DNA from 2 places in the Paenibacillus sp. FSL K6-2393 genome. Region 1 is predicted to be linked to the other one. Evidence: riboswitches for the same ligand, from Rfam matches in the RefSeq annotation. Region 1 holds a riboswitch; the other holds the start of a gene.
What was found. Region 1 has a riboswitch for FMN ahead of MHI14_RS13240 (DMT family transporter). Riboswitches for the same ligand answer to the same signal wherever they lie in the genome.

Region 2: linked by a shared signal. The riboswitch ahead of ribD (bifunctional diaminohydroxyphosphoribosylaminopyrimidine deaminase/5-amino-6-(5-phosphoribosylamino)uracil reductase RibD) and the one ahead of MHI14_RS13240 (DMT family transporter) in region 1 are both predicted to bind FMN.

The regions. Positions count from the first base shown of each region.
Region 1 covers NZ_JBBOCU010000001.1:2,987,489-2,995,199, reverse strand. The annotation lists gene MHI14_RS13255 (amidohydrolase family protein) at 279-1,658, opposite strand; gene MHI14_RS13250 (CGNR zinc finger domain-containing protein) at 1,770-2,321, opposite strand; gene MHI14_RS13245 (DinB family protein) at 2,465-2,965, shown strand; FMN riboswitch at 3,050-3,203, shown strand; gene MHI14_RS13240 (DMT family transporter) at 3,348-4,328, shown strand; gene MHI14_RS13235 (amidase) at 4,650-6,146, shown strand; gene MHI14_RS13230 (DUF1989 domain-containing protein) at 6,295-6,912, shown strand; gene MHI14_RS13225 (LysE family translocator) at 7,030-7,656, shown strand.
Region 2 covers NZ_JBBOCU010000001.1:2,508,936-2,516,646, reverse strand. The annotation lists gene MHI14_RS11115 (bifunctional 3,4-dihydroxy-2-butanone-4-phosphate synthase/GTP cyclohydrolase II) at 1-791, opposite strand, end outside; gene ribE (riboflavin synthase) at 824-1,492, opposite strand; gene ribD (bifunctional diaminohydroxyphosphoribosylaminopyrimidine deaminase/5-amino-6-(5-phosphoribosylamino)uracil reductase RibD) at 1,554-2,657, opposite strand; FMN riboswitch at 2,981-3,147, opposite strand; gene MHI14_RS11100 (hypothetical protein) at 3,315-4,628, opposite strand; gene MHI14_RS11095 (peptidylprolyl isomerase) at 4,736-5,167, opposite strand; gene lysA (diaminopimelate decarboxylase) at 5,417-6,748, opposite strand; gene MHI14_RS11085 (spore germination protein) at 6,853-7,711, opposite strand, start outside.

The DNA of each region.
Region 1 (7,711 bases):
CTTTTTTCGCGAAAATTATCATGAACTGTTTCACGTGGACAAATATGAAAATCGATTTAAAACAAAACTGCGTATAATTTATATTATGCGCAGTTTTTATGAGCCTTAATTTTCGTGAAAAACACCTTATATCCCTTGTTATCTGAAGTTAAAAAAATGAGAGCTCTTTTCGTCTTTTTCCGCTGTCCCTTCCTCTCTTATCCTGTCTAATTCGACGATATGAAGGCATGTAAAAGAGCCACATATCATTATGCGGCCCTTTCTTTCTTACTATGGGTTCACGAGAAAGCAATTCTCTCTGCATCTGACATCCGGTATTGGGATAACAAATACTCTTTGCTCTGCATCGCCATATGACGAATCGCATCCAAATCAACATGCAACAGCTTACCCTCTCGCTTCACGAGTCTACCTGCCACAAAGACCGTATCCACATTGGATGGATTGGCAAATTGCACGACAGCGCCGATTGGATCATGGATGGGGAACAGATTCAGATCGGTGGTACGAATCATGATCAGATCTGCTTCCTTCCCTGGGGTCAACGTACCCACCTTCTTCTCCAATCCCAATGCTTGGGCACCAGCCGAAGTTGCAAATCTCAGTACTTGGCTGGACTGCAAGTTCAACTCACCAGGCATCTCACCCTGCTGCAAAAGTTGTTCGTTGGCTCTGGATCGTTCAGCTTGAAGTGCAAACTTCATCTGCGAGAACATATCTCCGCCTGTGGAAGTCACCACATCTACACCAAGTGTAGGGGTTCCCCCATGTTCAAGAAAATAGCCGGTGGCCGGATATCCATGACCCATCATCATCTCAACCTCAGGTGTGACCGACAAGGAAGCACCGCTATCTGCCAGCATTTTGTATTCATCCATGCCCATGGTATTACCATGAACGATATTCACTCGTGGACTTAACAGTCCCGCTTCGTACAAGTGACTAATCGAACGATCCACAGATCCCCAACTGCCAAATCCGGCATGCATGGAACAGATCACATCCAGCTCTTGAGCAAGTTCGATCTCCTTCACGGTTGTATCCCAATGACTGAACTCTGGACCACGAATGGCAAGCCCATAGGTAAGTAATTGATCCCGTGATGAAAAATAACGTTCTTTGACTCTTCTCACATCATTATTCGAATACGTGAGTTGGCTATCCCGATTCCAGTAGTTCGTCTCACCAGGGACTCCGTGAGCAAATACCGCCCGAATGCCAGCATCCTGAAGTCCACGAATCAGTTCATCCGTATGGTCAGGTGAATACGGCATGCTCCAATCCAACACCGTTGTCACTCCTGCATTAAGCGCTTCCAAGGAACCGAGTAAGTTGGCAATATAACTATCTTCTGGACGGAGCTTGCTTCCCATCGCACCATAATAGAGATTTTGCAAATAGACTGGCAAGGACCAGTTGGTTCCCGCTGTTTTGACCAGTGATTCCCACACATGCCGATGTGTGTCCACCAGCCCAGGCATAATAATCATCGATGAAGCATCAATGATCTCCGCATCTGGAATATCCAGGTCGGGCTGGATCGCCATGATCAGTGAATCCTGAATCAGAACGTCCGCCCTCTTATACTGTCCAATTCGAGCATCCATCGACAACACACAGCCATTTTTCAACAGATAACTTGTCCGCACAAGACACATCTCCCATCTGATTTGGTTTGAAAGACGATCATATCCTGCTTACGAATCCGTACTGCTTTTGACTATTGTTTCGCTAGTATATATATATTATATAGTTATTGTTAGTATTTATCAATTTTGGGATTTACGTTTCGCCCGAAATCTTCTGACCTTCATCAGATTTCCACACATCTTATCATCACAGTACTTCTGTGTTCTGCTTCGGGTATCATCATAAAACATCCAGCGACAATCCGAATTATCACAGATCCGAATCCTGCCGCCTTCTCCCGCTACCAAAGTCGTAGCAAAATCAGCAGCTACCTCAGCCATAACCTGATGCCAACCCGTTTCTACAGCTACCAGTTGGAGTTTCAGTCCCTGATCAATTGTAGTCAATTTTCTTCTCACATGCCCTGCTTCCATAACGCCATTCAACCATTGTTTTTCTATATCCGTTAATGATTCTCCAGAAGACAAGCGGGCTCCAAGATCCATCAATTCATTCCTGAAATTTCTCATCGACAACTCATCTTCTGGAGATGAAGGGACAGAAGCGTTAAGTTGCCATCGTTCCAGAAAATCTTGCTGCCAGCTCGCCTTCCCTAGTCTGTCCTCCGATCGATCTCCCCCACGCCAGTCGTGATAATCGCTGTTTACAAAATCGGTCCATAACCTGTCCATATATACCTCCGTTTATCGTAACCATCTAAGTAAATAAAGAAGGTTACAACTCATCTTTGATGTGTTATATTAAGTGTAACCTCATTAATCAGTTTTAGCTAGTTACATCACAAATCACAATTATACGCAAGGAGGAAAAGGCAATGACAAAAACAACAGCACTAGATGTGTTACTTATTCAAAAGGATGATACTTGGGATCAATGTAATTGGATTGTACCTTTGTCGAAATCCTTGGAGGGTCTTACAGCAGAACAAGCAGCCTGGATTCCACCCTCAGGGGGATTAAGCATCTGGCAGTTGGTTAACCATATGTATTATTACAACCATCGCTTATTATGTCGCATGCAAGGTAAGGAGCCTACCCTTCCTGCTGTAGACTCCAATGAATACACGTTTGGGAATTCCGGAGATCCGACGGATGCAGCTGGATGGAATACACTGCTACAGGGTACAACTCGATTAGCCCAGCAGTTGCGAGATCAATTGGCTGCACTACAAGAGTCAGATCTTGAAGCCGCATATATGGACTCCGAAGAGAAATGGGCACACGAACTAGCTCGCTGGGTACTCCATGATGCGTATCACGCAGGTCAGATCGTGCTCCTTCGCAGACAGCAAGGAAGCTGGAAAATCGTTTTCTAAAAAAAATGCTTGAACTGCTAGCGCTTACAGGAATAAGATGAACTTATTAATGTTACAGCTTGTTCAACACACTATATAATTGAATAGGATCTTCGGGGTAGGGTGCAATTCCCAACCGGCGGTGATGTTCTTCGGAACCAGCCCGCGACTCGCTATTAGTTCTTAACGAAGGACATCTAGCGACTGACTTGGTGTGAATCCAAGGCCGACGGTACAGTCCGGATGAGAGAAGATCAACACATTGACATGCCGTTCTCGGGAAGGCCTCTTTCCTGACGCATGTCTTTGGATGAGCCCCCGTTTATTTGGTATATACCAAAACGGGGGCTTTTGTCGATTTTGCCAACTGAAGATTCCGTGTTCTGACGAAGGAGTCCTGAATATGGAAAAGACATCAGCAGCATCACCTGTTTACCGCAAGGAACGAAGTAATACTGGATTCTGGCTTGTAGTTCTCGGCGCCGCCTTATGGGGTGTCGACCCACTCTTCCGCATTATTTTGCTAAACACGATGACATCCACGCAGATTGTACTGGTGGAACACATCATCGTCAGTCTTATTGCCATACCCGTGCTGTGGAAATTTCGGGCTGATCTGAAAAACCTACGCGCTCGCCACTGGATTGCCGTGATTTTTATTTCATGGGGAGGATCAGCACTCGCAACGGTATTGTTCACCATGGCACTAACACATAACGATCCGAATACGGTGCTTTTATTGCAAAAAATGCAACCACTCTTCGCTATCGTTCTGGCTAAACTGTTACTGAAAGAAACGTTGCCTCGTCGCTTCGGTGGATTGTTCTTCATTGCATTAGCAGGAACCTACCTGCTTACATTTGGCTTCACATTGCCATTAGGTAACTGGGACAACTGGATTCATGCTGGAAGCTTGTTATCCCTTGGGGCTGCTGCCTTATGGGGAGGTTCAACCGTTATGGGCCGATTGATGCTGGGACAGGCGCGTTATGAAACGGTCACCTCCCTTCGCTTTGTCGTTGCTCTCCCGCTCCTGATTTTTATGACGTGGAACGAAGGTGCGGCATGGACATTTCCGTCCGGAACGGGTGAACAGACTGCTGTCATCCTCAATATTCTCGGTCAGGCATTGTTACCAGGTTTGCTAAGTCTTCTGTTGTATTACAAAGGTCTGTCGTCAACCAAAGCATCTGTTGCAACACTCGCGGAACTTAGCTTCCCGATGGCGGGTGTGTTGGTGAACTGGATTGCTTTCCGTACACTGATTACATGGGAGCAGCTGCTTGGTTTTATCCTGATCTGGGTGGCCCTCTTCGCCATTTCCAGACAGCAGGAAAGATCATCAACTGCGGCCGATGCTGCACCGAAGCTGCGTACAGATTAAGTAGATATATCTGAGGTTCACATATAAACAAATAGTCAAATATAAAATAAAACCATTGCACATCAAATTAGATGAGCAGTGGTTTTTTATTTCCATTACTCAATTTACTCGATATTACTCGATCATTTTCTCAATTTGCAATATGAGCTATTAACCCTGTGCTTTATTTCTATATCGCAAATGCCCCTCTATTCTCTCCTCTCATACCGAATATCAAAATCATCGCGCTAAGTCTCTTCTATGTTTTGTCTTTTATCCAATCCGGTGGTACGATGACATATGGAATAAACAGATAATTATATTCAGAGAGGAACGATCATGATGTCTTCATTCTCATATACCTCCTACGACGCCGTAGGTTTGGCTGAACTGATCCGATCCCGGGAGGTATCCCCGGTTGAAATGCTGGAAGCGGCGTTTGCACGCCTTGAAGAAGTGAATCCGCAACTTAATGCGGTTATTCGTACATATGAAAATCGCGCACGTGAGGAAGCCGGTTTGGTTCGCCCTGGAGAACAACCTTTTGCCGGTGTTCCCCTGCTCCTGAAAGATATCTCGCAATCCTTGGAAGGCGAATTTCTGACTTCAGGCTCACGTTTGTTCAGCGAGCATCGTGCATTACGCAATTCCAATTTTGTCACTCGACTCCGTGATGCAGGCTTTATCTTCATAGGACATACCAATACGCCTGAATTTGGCTTGAAAAATATCACAGAGCCCCGCCTCCATGGTCCAACTCGCAATCCATGGAATATAAATCACACTCCAGGTGGTTCAAGCGGTGGAGCTGCCGCGGCTGTAGCTTCGGGTATTGTTCCTCTCGCTGGAGCCAGTGACGGAGGTGGTTCGATTCGTATCCCGGCTTCCTTTAGCGGATTGTTTGGATTGAAGCCAACACGCGGGCGCACACCTGTAGGACCGGGAGTTGGTCGTCAATGGCAAGGCGCATCGATTGATTTTGCCCTCTCTCGCTCGGTTCGGGACAGTGCTGCATTGCTTGATACGTTACAAGTCATTCAGCCCGAAGCTGCGTTCCATGCTCCACTCTTTCCAGGCAGTTACTTGGCAGATATGAGCTATCCACATCAACGCAAACTGAAAATTGCATACACAACGGATTCGCCCGTGGGTACACCTGTCTGCGCAGAAGCCAAAGAGTCTGTATACAAGCTCGTTCGCTGGTTGGAAGATCAAGGTCATCATGTTGAGGAAAAACTGAGTCCAGTCAATGGAGTTCGGTTGATGGAGAACTATTACATGATGAACAGTGGTGAGATGGCCGCGATGATCTCTTCCATGGAACGGTCCATGGGCCGGGCTCTGACCTCCGATGATATGGAGATTGAATCCTGGGTTCTGGCTGAAGCAGGCAAAAAGGTGTCCGCTGCGGAATTTGTACATAGCTTAGCTGAATGGGATGTAGCTGCAGCTCAGATGTCCACCTTATTTGAGCGTTATGACTTCTACGTCACACCTGTTAATGCTTTTCCTGCGCCTAAGATTGGGGAATTAACACCTCATGACGAACAGATCCGTAATCTGATGCGAATCAGTGAATTGGACAAGACCCAGCAGCAGCAACTCATCTATGAAATGTTTGAGCCAAGTCTTACGTATACACCGTTCACCCAGCTTGCAAATCTGACAGGCCAGCCTGCGATAAGTGTACCTCTGCATGTGACACCTGAAGGTTTGCCAATGGGCGTTCAAGTGATGGCAACCAAGGGACGCGAAGATTGGTTGTTACATCTGGCTGGACAGCTTGAACAATCAGACCTCTGGATTGGGATGAAAGGTAATCCGCTGTTCCCAGCATAAACGCAATATTTCACACGTTTTTGATGAGTAATCTTTCATGCACCCTATTCTTATTCTTCATATTCGCATGCCTACATTACTTGCTATAGTGCATGAAAGCAATGTCATCTCCGCATACTGAAGTAAAAAGACCTCGGAGGAGACAGTGATGAATTCAACGGAATCTCATAAGCAATCTATTCACATTCCTGCCAAGACAGGCTACGCTCTTAAAGTGAAAAAAGGCTCACTGATCCGTATAACTGATCTGGAGGGGCAGCAAGTGGTTGACTTTGTCGCTTATGATGCACAGAATATTAATAATCGGCTTGATCCCGGGGTAACCCTCGATGTCCTGCGCAATTACAGAATTAAACCGGGGCAATGCCTGTATTCCAACCGTTATAAACCTCTCATTTCCATTGTCAGTGAAACTGTAGGCATTCATGATTTTTTCAATTCGGCCTGTCGTCCGGAAATGTATGAGGTCTTATATGATAAAAAGGACCATCCCAGTTGTTATAATAATCTGAATACTGCTCTTGAACCTTTCGGTATCTCTCCCCCTGATCAACATTATCCTTTCAATCTGTTTATGAATTCCGTAGTAGATGGTGAAGGCAAAATTGATGTTATCGCTCCCGAATCATGTGCAGGGGATTATGTTGAAATGGAAGCTTTGATGGATCTGATCATCGGTTTATCAGCTTGTCCATGCGAGGAAAGTTCTTGCAATGGCTATCATTGTACACCTGTTCAACTCGATGTGGAGTCGCCTGCTGTTTAAAGTGTTATATCCTCACAGTTTGTTCTAATTCACTCCTTGCGGGAATACGATGACTTGTACCCATTTTATGTGACTACTGGTACAATTCGTCGAACCCGTTAAGGAGTGAACGTGTTTATGTCTGTACTGTTCAGTTATATTATTCTGGGAATATCATTGTCAGCTCCAATCGGTCCGATTAATGCAGCTCAACTGGACCGTGGAGCTCGACATGGATTCATGCATGCCTGGATTCTAGGACTCGGAGCTATGTTTGCAGACTTGGTGTATATGCTGCTGATTTATTTTGGAGTTGCCCATTTTCTGGACACGCCGTTCATGCGCTCTTTTCTCTGGTCATTTGGCAGTTTTATTCTGATTTACACGGGAGTGGAAACGCTCTCGAAGCTGAAACAGGGGATTCAAGGTACATCTACTGCGGAAGCGACTGTTCGAAAATCCTTTATTTCCGGCTTTTTAATGGCCCTGTCCAATCCACTGAACATTTTATTTTGGCTTGGGATCTATGGCTCTATTCTCGCGACAACTGTGAAGCACACGGACATGGCTCATTTGCTGCTCTACAGTTCAGGCATATTCATTGGTATCCTGGTGTGGGATGTCATTATGGCTGGAATGGCCAGTCGATTCCACAAACATAGCAGTGAAAATGTATTACGCTGGATCTCCATCATTTCGGGAATCTGCCTGATCGGATTTGGTTTGTATTTTGGGTACGAAGCTGTACGTTCCATTTTTTTCTGACAATAAAATCAGACTGGACAGTCACCCAACTTCCCCCACATTAATACTGTAACGG
Region 2 (7,711 bases), 480 kb from region 1:
TCGCCAGTCAAACATTCAGAGTGCACACGCACAAGTACGGGTTTGGAACCATCTATTTCGCCTTTAACCAGCGCCACATGCTCCTTGTTGTCCACAGCATTTGTATAAGCCACCGCTTGAAACTCGCCAAAGTCCGTTGGCATACGTACAGCCACTTCACGTTGAACCAGCTGCTCTTTTTCGTTACGGTAACGAATCATGTCCTGAATACTGATCAGCTTCAGATCATGTTTGCGGGCAATCTCCTGCAGGTCCGGAAGTCTGGCCATTGTGCCATCTTCCTTAATCACTTCACAGATCACACCTGCGGGATATGAACCACACATAATGGCCAAATCTACCGCCGCTTCTGTATGCCCAGCACGACGAAGTACACCGCCATCTTTTGCAATCAGCGGGAACATGTGACCAGGTTTACGGAAGTCCCCAGCTTTCGCTTCAGGATCGATCAGACCTTTCACGGTAATAGAGCGTTCATGTGCCGAAATACCTGTTGTCGTATCTTTGTGATCCACAGAGACGGTGAAGGCTGTTCCATGGAAATCCGTATTTTGTTGAACCATCGGTTTCAGGTTAAGTTCGTCCGCACGTTGTTGTGTAATCGGAACACAGACCAGACCTCTACCTTCAGTAATCATGAAATTAATGACTTCAGGTGTCGCCTTTTCGGCCAAAGCGATAAAATCGCCTTCATTCTCCCTATCTTCATCATCCACAACAATGACGGGTTTACCACGCATGAGATCGTATATGGCTTCTTCTATTGTGTCCAGAATGGATTGTTCTGACATGGGTCCACCTCCAGTTAATTTCTGTTCTCTATTTATGCAAATCCGTGATTGGAGAGAAAATCTTCACTGATACTGCGCGGCTTGCCAGCACCCGTCTCCCGATGTCCTCTCCCATACTGGAGCAGATGATCCACATATTTGCCCAAAATATCGCATTCGATATTAATGGTATCCCCTGTCTTTTTCACATTTAGTACAGTTTCACCAATGGTATGCGGGATAATGGAAACCGTGAATGCGGTATCCGACGTATGGACAACGGTCAAGCTAATGCCATCCAGTGTAACCGATCCTTTGGGGATCAGATATTTGAACAACTGGTGATCATCAGGCTTGATCTCAAACACAATTGCATTCTGATCACGTGTTATACTGCCAATCACTCCAGTACCATCGACATGGCCCTGAACAATATGTCCGCCAAAACGACCGCCGGATTGCATGGCCCGCTCCAGATTAACTTTACTGCCTGATTGCAGCTGACTGAGATTGGTATGGCGATAGGTTTCAGGCATTACATCGGCGGTAAAACCTCCACCTTCCAGCGTTGTCGCAGTTAGGCATACGCCGTTCACTGCTACACTATCGCCAATCTTCAGATCGTCCATGATGGCGGAAGCTCCGATATTCAGGACCATCGCTTCGCCTTTCCGACCAATACGCCGGATCTGACCGACTTCTTCCACCAAACCGGTAAACATGCTGCCGCCTCCCTTGTTCAATTTATAAAGAACCTAACTTGTTTCTTTAAAATTCATTTATTTATTCAGGCCACACCGGAATACCGCCAATGCTGATATTATCTCCAACTTGTTCAATCTCCAACTGATTCAATTGAATTGCCTGATTCATACGTTCCACACCCTCGAAGCGGAAGCTTCCAGGTGTATCATAACCGCCTACAATCTTCGGAGCGATAAACATGAGCAGTCGATCAACCAACCGTGCCTCCAGCATGGCCCCATTCAAGGTGCCTCCACCTTCAAGCAAAATTGAACCAATCTCACGCTCACCCAACTTGCTAAGTCCGTTTAACAGATCCACACGTGGTCCAGGACCACAGCGTATAATTTCGACGCCATAGGCTTCCAAACGTTCAGCAGCTTCAGGACTGGCTTCGTCTGTGGTCAGCACCCATGTTGGAGCAAGACCATCCTTAACCATTTTGGCACCTACGGGAAGACGTAACTTGGAATCCACCACAATGCGCACTGGACTAATGCCTTCCACTTGCAAACGGGTTGTAAGTTCCGGATTATCGGCAATCACTGTGTCGACGCCAACCATAATTCCCTGGTGACGATGACGAAGGGCATGCACAATCTCACGAGCGGGCTCGTTAGAGATCCACTTGCTGTCTCCGCTGCGAGTAGCAATTTTGCCATCCAAAGTAGTAGCCGTCTTCAGTGTCACAAAAGGTAGACCCGTTGTAATAAATTTAATGAATTTTTCATTCATGCGTCTTCCACGCTCACGCAGTACGCCAACTTCAACTTCAATGCCTTGTTGACGAAGCATGCTGATGCCTCTGCCGGATACTTGCGGATTTGGATCTTCACAACATACGACAACACGTTTCACCTTTTCATGAATCAGGCGTTCACTACAAGGTGGCGTCTTGCCATAATGACTACAAGGCTCAAGTGTAACGTATACCGTACTTCCTTCTGCATCATTGCCTGCCATGTTAAGTGCATGCACCTCTGCATGACCGGTTCCACGTTTCAGATGGCTTCCTAGGCCTACAATACGACCCTCTTTCACAACTACACATCCAACGACCGGATTAATCCCCGTCTGTCCCTGTGCTCGTTCCGCCATATCCAATGCCAGTGCCATATAAAATTCATCATTGATCATTTCCAAATCCGTTCACCCCGCGGTTTAAAGTCTTGTTTATTAAAAAATCCCCGTCGAACAATCAGTTCGATGGGGATGATGAGAGACAAATGTCACCAGCAGGAGTGAAATGGATACAGCACGCCAACACTTTGCCCAAAACTTCATTTCGGGCAAGTGAAAATAGACACATACCTTAATGAACATCAATTACAGGTAAAGAGCTTTTATAGTGTGGCATATGTATGGAACTGTCCGGCGTAACCGGATTTTCCCTGCACAGTGCAAGACATTACCAATCTAGACTGTACAGCAATACTCCTGCTGAATGCAAACCTGTTAGGTCTGCACCTCTCCTTCTCCCATCCAGACTATACTGTCGGTTCTGGAATTACACCAGATCAGCCATCTGCCACAGGCAGACAGGTCACGGACTTTGCATCAAGTGCTGGACATGTGTCCTTACACTTCCTGCATCACCGCCGGTAGGGAATTGCACCCTGCCCTGAAGGATTGCTTTCGTTATTACTTGGATGTTAGCACTTTAATGCCAAAAAATCAATTGTTTTTTGTTCCTTTTTGTCACATACTAACTTTTAATAAGCTAAGAAACAACAAAAAACCGCTTCCTCCAAGGAGGTACGGTTTTTGTTTGGAGGCACATTTCACATCCATCGCAGCATTCTACATATCAGGAAAACACCAGCTCGCCATATGCTTTAATTCTTTGGCATTATGGAATGGAGTGCGATCAGGTTCTTGCAGGGGCGAAGTCGGAAGCGGGAACTCTCTTGCCACCCTTCTGACCCAACTTGTGGAATCAATCGCAATAGCCGAGCATTTCCAGCGTCCATTCGCTCTCGGTCGAAACGTTCCATGCAAATCTGCTTTTCCCGGCATCTCTGGAAAGACACCATCCAAATATTCAACGATGACACGCTTGTCTCTGACTTCATGACAGTATACTGTCACCCATACACCTTCCCGGACCCGAACAGCATACACATCTCCAGACTGTACCTCCCCGGTACCTGCATCAGGAGATGCCTTTGGTACTTTTCCGCGAACACTTCTCTTCTTCTCCAATGCTCCTAAGATCGTGTCCTTTACAGCTGGACTCTCATCAGGCTTATCCGCAAGAGATATATTATTCAGATCAAAATCATGAAATATCTTGTTCAGGTTGTTCTCATTGATTCCTACAGATGAGTCCCACCACGCCAGAGGCGCCTGTACCTCAACCCGAACATTGGGGCGTGCGTCACGTTGCATGTAAGTGGTGAATTCCGTGATCATTCCAGGATGTTCCGGCGTATCCAATATGCCAATCAGAGCTAACGTCTCAAGCAAATCACGGTAGGCATATTCCTTCTGTGTAGGCAAAAGACGTTCCTTCTTGAGCGCTACTGCTGCCTTGCTGTAGCGTGTTTTGGGAGGTAATTCGCGCAGCACCGTTAACACCGCACGGAATGTCCAACGGTCGTAATCATTGGGTATTGGAAGCTCCTGCGCTGCCGCCAACTCTCGAAGTGCCAGCACATATCCAAAAGGATCACCGTCCAACGGGGTTCCATTGGTCATGCGCCAATACCATTGCAGCGTCGTGTCGGTTGCTTGATTTACACTTAATCCGCAGATCTTGCAAGTGTTCGAGGATGGATATGGCGTATGTTCATGACTTGGCATACTGCTCGCAATAAGCTTGCCTGTAAGCAATGACCGCCAGAGCATAGGTGCTGACCACATCGATGCGACAAAAGCCTGTGCTGCATCATTCAGCGTCCATTGATTCGCAACTTTTTTCAGCTCAGTAATCGTTTCATCATGTTGGGGACGTACAAATCGATTCGGTTCATGCCCCGCTGCCTCAAGCGCTTCTCGATCCTTTACGGATAGACTATCCGGAACGACATGGCGCGATGCCTGCAGTTCTTCATCCCACAACGTGCGCTCACTATAAATTTGTTTTAACAAGCTTAGCTGAGTAACCGTATCCAAGGTTTTATTCATCCTTTCTAATCATCGATTTCAAGTATGTAAAAAAACAAAAAAAGTGCTTCTATAAAAGAAGCACTTCATGTTTGGATCCAGTTAAGGTGAAGGTATTAAGCTTCTACAACTTCAACAGTTTCCATTTTGTCTTTACCTTCTAAAGCGTCTACGAACTCCATACCTTTAGTTACTTTACCAAATACAGTATGTTGTCCATCCAGATGTGGTTGCGGTTGGTAGCAGATGTAGAACTGGCTTCCACCTGTGTTACGGCCAGCATGTGCCATAGCAAGTGTTCCGCGCTCATGTTTGTTCGGGTTAATTTCACAGTTGATTGTGTAACCTGGGCCACCTGCACCGGAACCGTTAGGGCATCCGCCTTGAGCTACAAAGCCCGGGATAACGCGGTGGAATGTAAGACCATTGTAGAAACCGGAGTTAGCCAGTTTCTCAAAGTTTGCTACAGTGTTTGGAGCTTCTTGATCGAACAGATCGATCAGAACTTCTCCGCCGTTTGCCAATTTAATTTTCGCTTGTTTCGCCATATGTAAATGACTCCTTTCGTATTGACCATCGTTAATGGTGCCAGAACGCATGACCCTGGGCCAAGCATTACAGCACTTTTCTTAGTGTACACCGAAAATGTCTGGATCGCAAAAAAAACGGCAACTTTTTTTCATAATTTAGTCCGAATATACAAAAAGCAGACGAAAAAGGAAGTTCCCTTTTCATCTGCTTCAAATTTAAAATCCCTATATCCTGAATAATGCAGAAACGCATTATTTTTTGACGAATTAGCGAGTTACTGGCTGTTTGCCAATGCGCGCTGGTACCAGGTCATTCTGAATGATATCTTGATACGTCTCACGGCGTACTACGACATCTCCTTGACCGTCTTTGACAAACACAACAGCCGGACGACGAATACGGTTGTAGTTGCTCGCCATGGAGTAGTTATATGCACCTGTACAAGCTACAGCGAGCAGATCGCCGCTCTCCACTTTTGGCAGGTCCAGATCCCAGATCAACATATCGCCACTCTCGCAGCATTTACCCGCAACAGATACCGTTTCCTGAGCAGCCTCATTCGCACGGTTGGCAAGCACAGCTTCGTACTTGGATTCATACAAAGCAGGACGTGGGTTATCGGTCATACCACCATCAACGGCAACGTATTTACGCACGCCTGGGATGTCTTTGCTTGTTCCAACAGTATACAGCGTTGTTCCCGCTTCACCCACGATACTGCGGCCTGGCTCAACCCAGATCTCAGGTACGGCATAGCCGATTTGAGCAAAATGATTTTTAACTGCGTCTGTAATAGCCTTCACGTATTGCGCAACTTCAAGCGGTGTATCTCCATCGATATAACGGATTCCGAATCCACCACCAAGGTTAACCACTTTGAAAGCAACATTAAGACGCTCATATACACTTGCTGCAAATTCAGCAACACGTTGAACAGCCATCTGGAAGCCTTCAACTTCGAAGATCTGGGAACCGATGTGGGAATGCACACCGAGCAATACCAGGTTAGACTGCTTGGAAGCCAAGTCAATCGCTTCAAATGCTGTACCATTTCCGATATCGAATCCAAATTTGGAATCCGTTTGACCTGTGGAAATATATTCATGCGTATGGGCCTCAACACCAGGCGTCACACGAAGCAAAATGTTTACTTTACGATTTTTGTCCGCTGCTACAGCCTGCAACAGATGCAGTTCATTGAAGTTATCAACAACAAAGCATCCGATCTCCGCATCAAGAGCCATTTCGATCTCTTCCAGCGTTTTGTTGTTACCGTGGAAATGAATGCGCTCAGCCGGGAATCCTGCTTGCAGTGCAGTAAACAGTTCACCGTCAGATACAACATCCAGGGAAAGTCCTTCTTCAGCTGCAAGGGCACACATCGCCATTACACAGAATGCTTTACTTGCGTATGCAACCTGGAAGCCCAATCCGGAAGCACGGAATGCTTCCATGTACTCTCTGCAACGCTCGCGAACCAATTGCTCGTCCACAACGTACAGGGGAGTTCCAAATTGTTCTTTCAGATCTGTTGCATCAACTCCGCCAATCTCCAGATGCCCTTGCGCGTTTATTTTACTTGTACCATGTAAATACATAATCTGCATTCCTCACTTTTTTATATACTGGAACAGTTGCTATTCCAATGATTTTACACCAGTATATCAAATTAGGCAGCGAGATGAATGGATTTTTCGGAAGATCATTTGTGTTTTTTACTTTTTCGCAGTTCACCGTCTGGATCATCAGACATTTTGGTGTTGTCACGGGTTTTGTTGAATGATGGACGTTTTTTATTTTCCAGCAACGGAAGCCGGAATAAAAAGTTGCCCAGGGCCTTTGCATTAAACGGTATAAAAGGCCAGAGATACGAAGAATTGTACGACCGGTGAATGGTGAGCGCCAATATGAGCAATGTACTGCCCACCACCAATCCCGGAACCTTGAATATCGCAACAGCGATTAACAGAACCAACCTGACCAGCCTGTTGGCAAGTCCAAGCTCGTAACTCGGCGTGGCAAACATGCCGATGGCTGCGATCGCCATATAAAGTACAACCTCATTGACAAAATATCCTGTTTTGACGGCGATATCCCCGACTAGAATTGCCGCGATTAAGCCCATTGCCGATGCCAATGGTGTAGGCGTATGGACCGCTGCCATCCGTAATAAATCGACGCCAAGTTCGATCAATAGAAACTGTAGAATCAGCGGTAGCTTTACATTTTCCTGCGGACCAATGAAGTCAAGTCCCATCGGTTTAATCGAAGGGTCAATAACCATGAGAAGCCATAGCGGTAGCAAAAACAACGATATGAGAATCCCTGCAAAACGCACCCATCGTAAATACGTCCCCATCAATGCTGTCTGTCTGTTCTCCTCCGCATGCTCACACAGATCGAAGAAAGTCGTAGGCAGAATCATCACACTGGGGGAAGTGTCTACGAAAATGACAACACGTCCTTCCAGCAAATGGGAAGCTGTAACATCCGGTCGTTCGGAATACCGGACGAGTGGAAACGGATTCCAACCCTTATTGATAATCGCTTCTTCCAGCTGT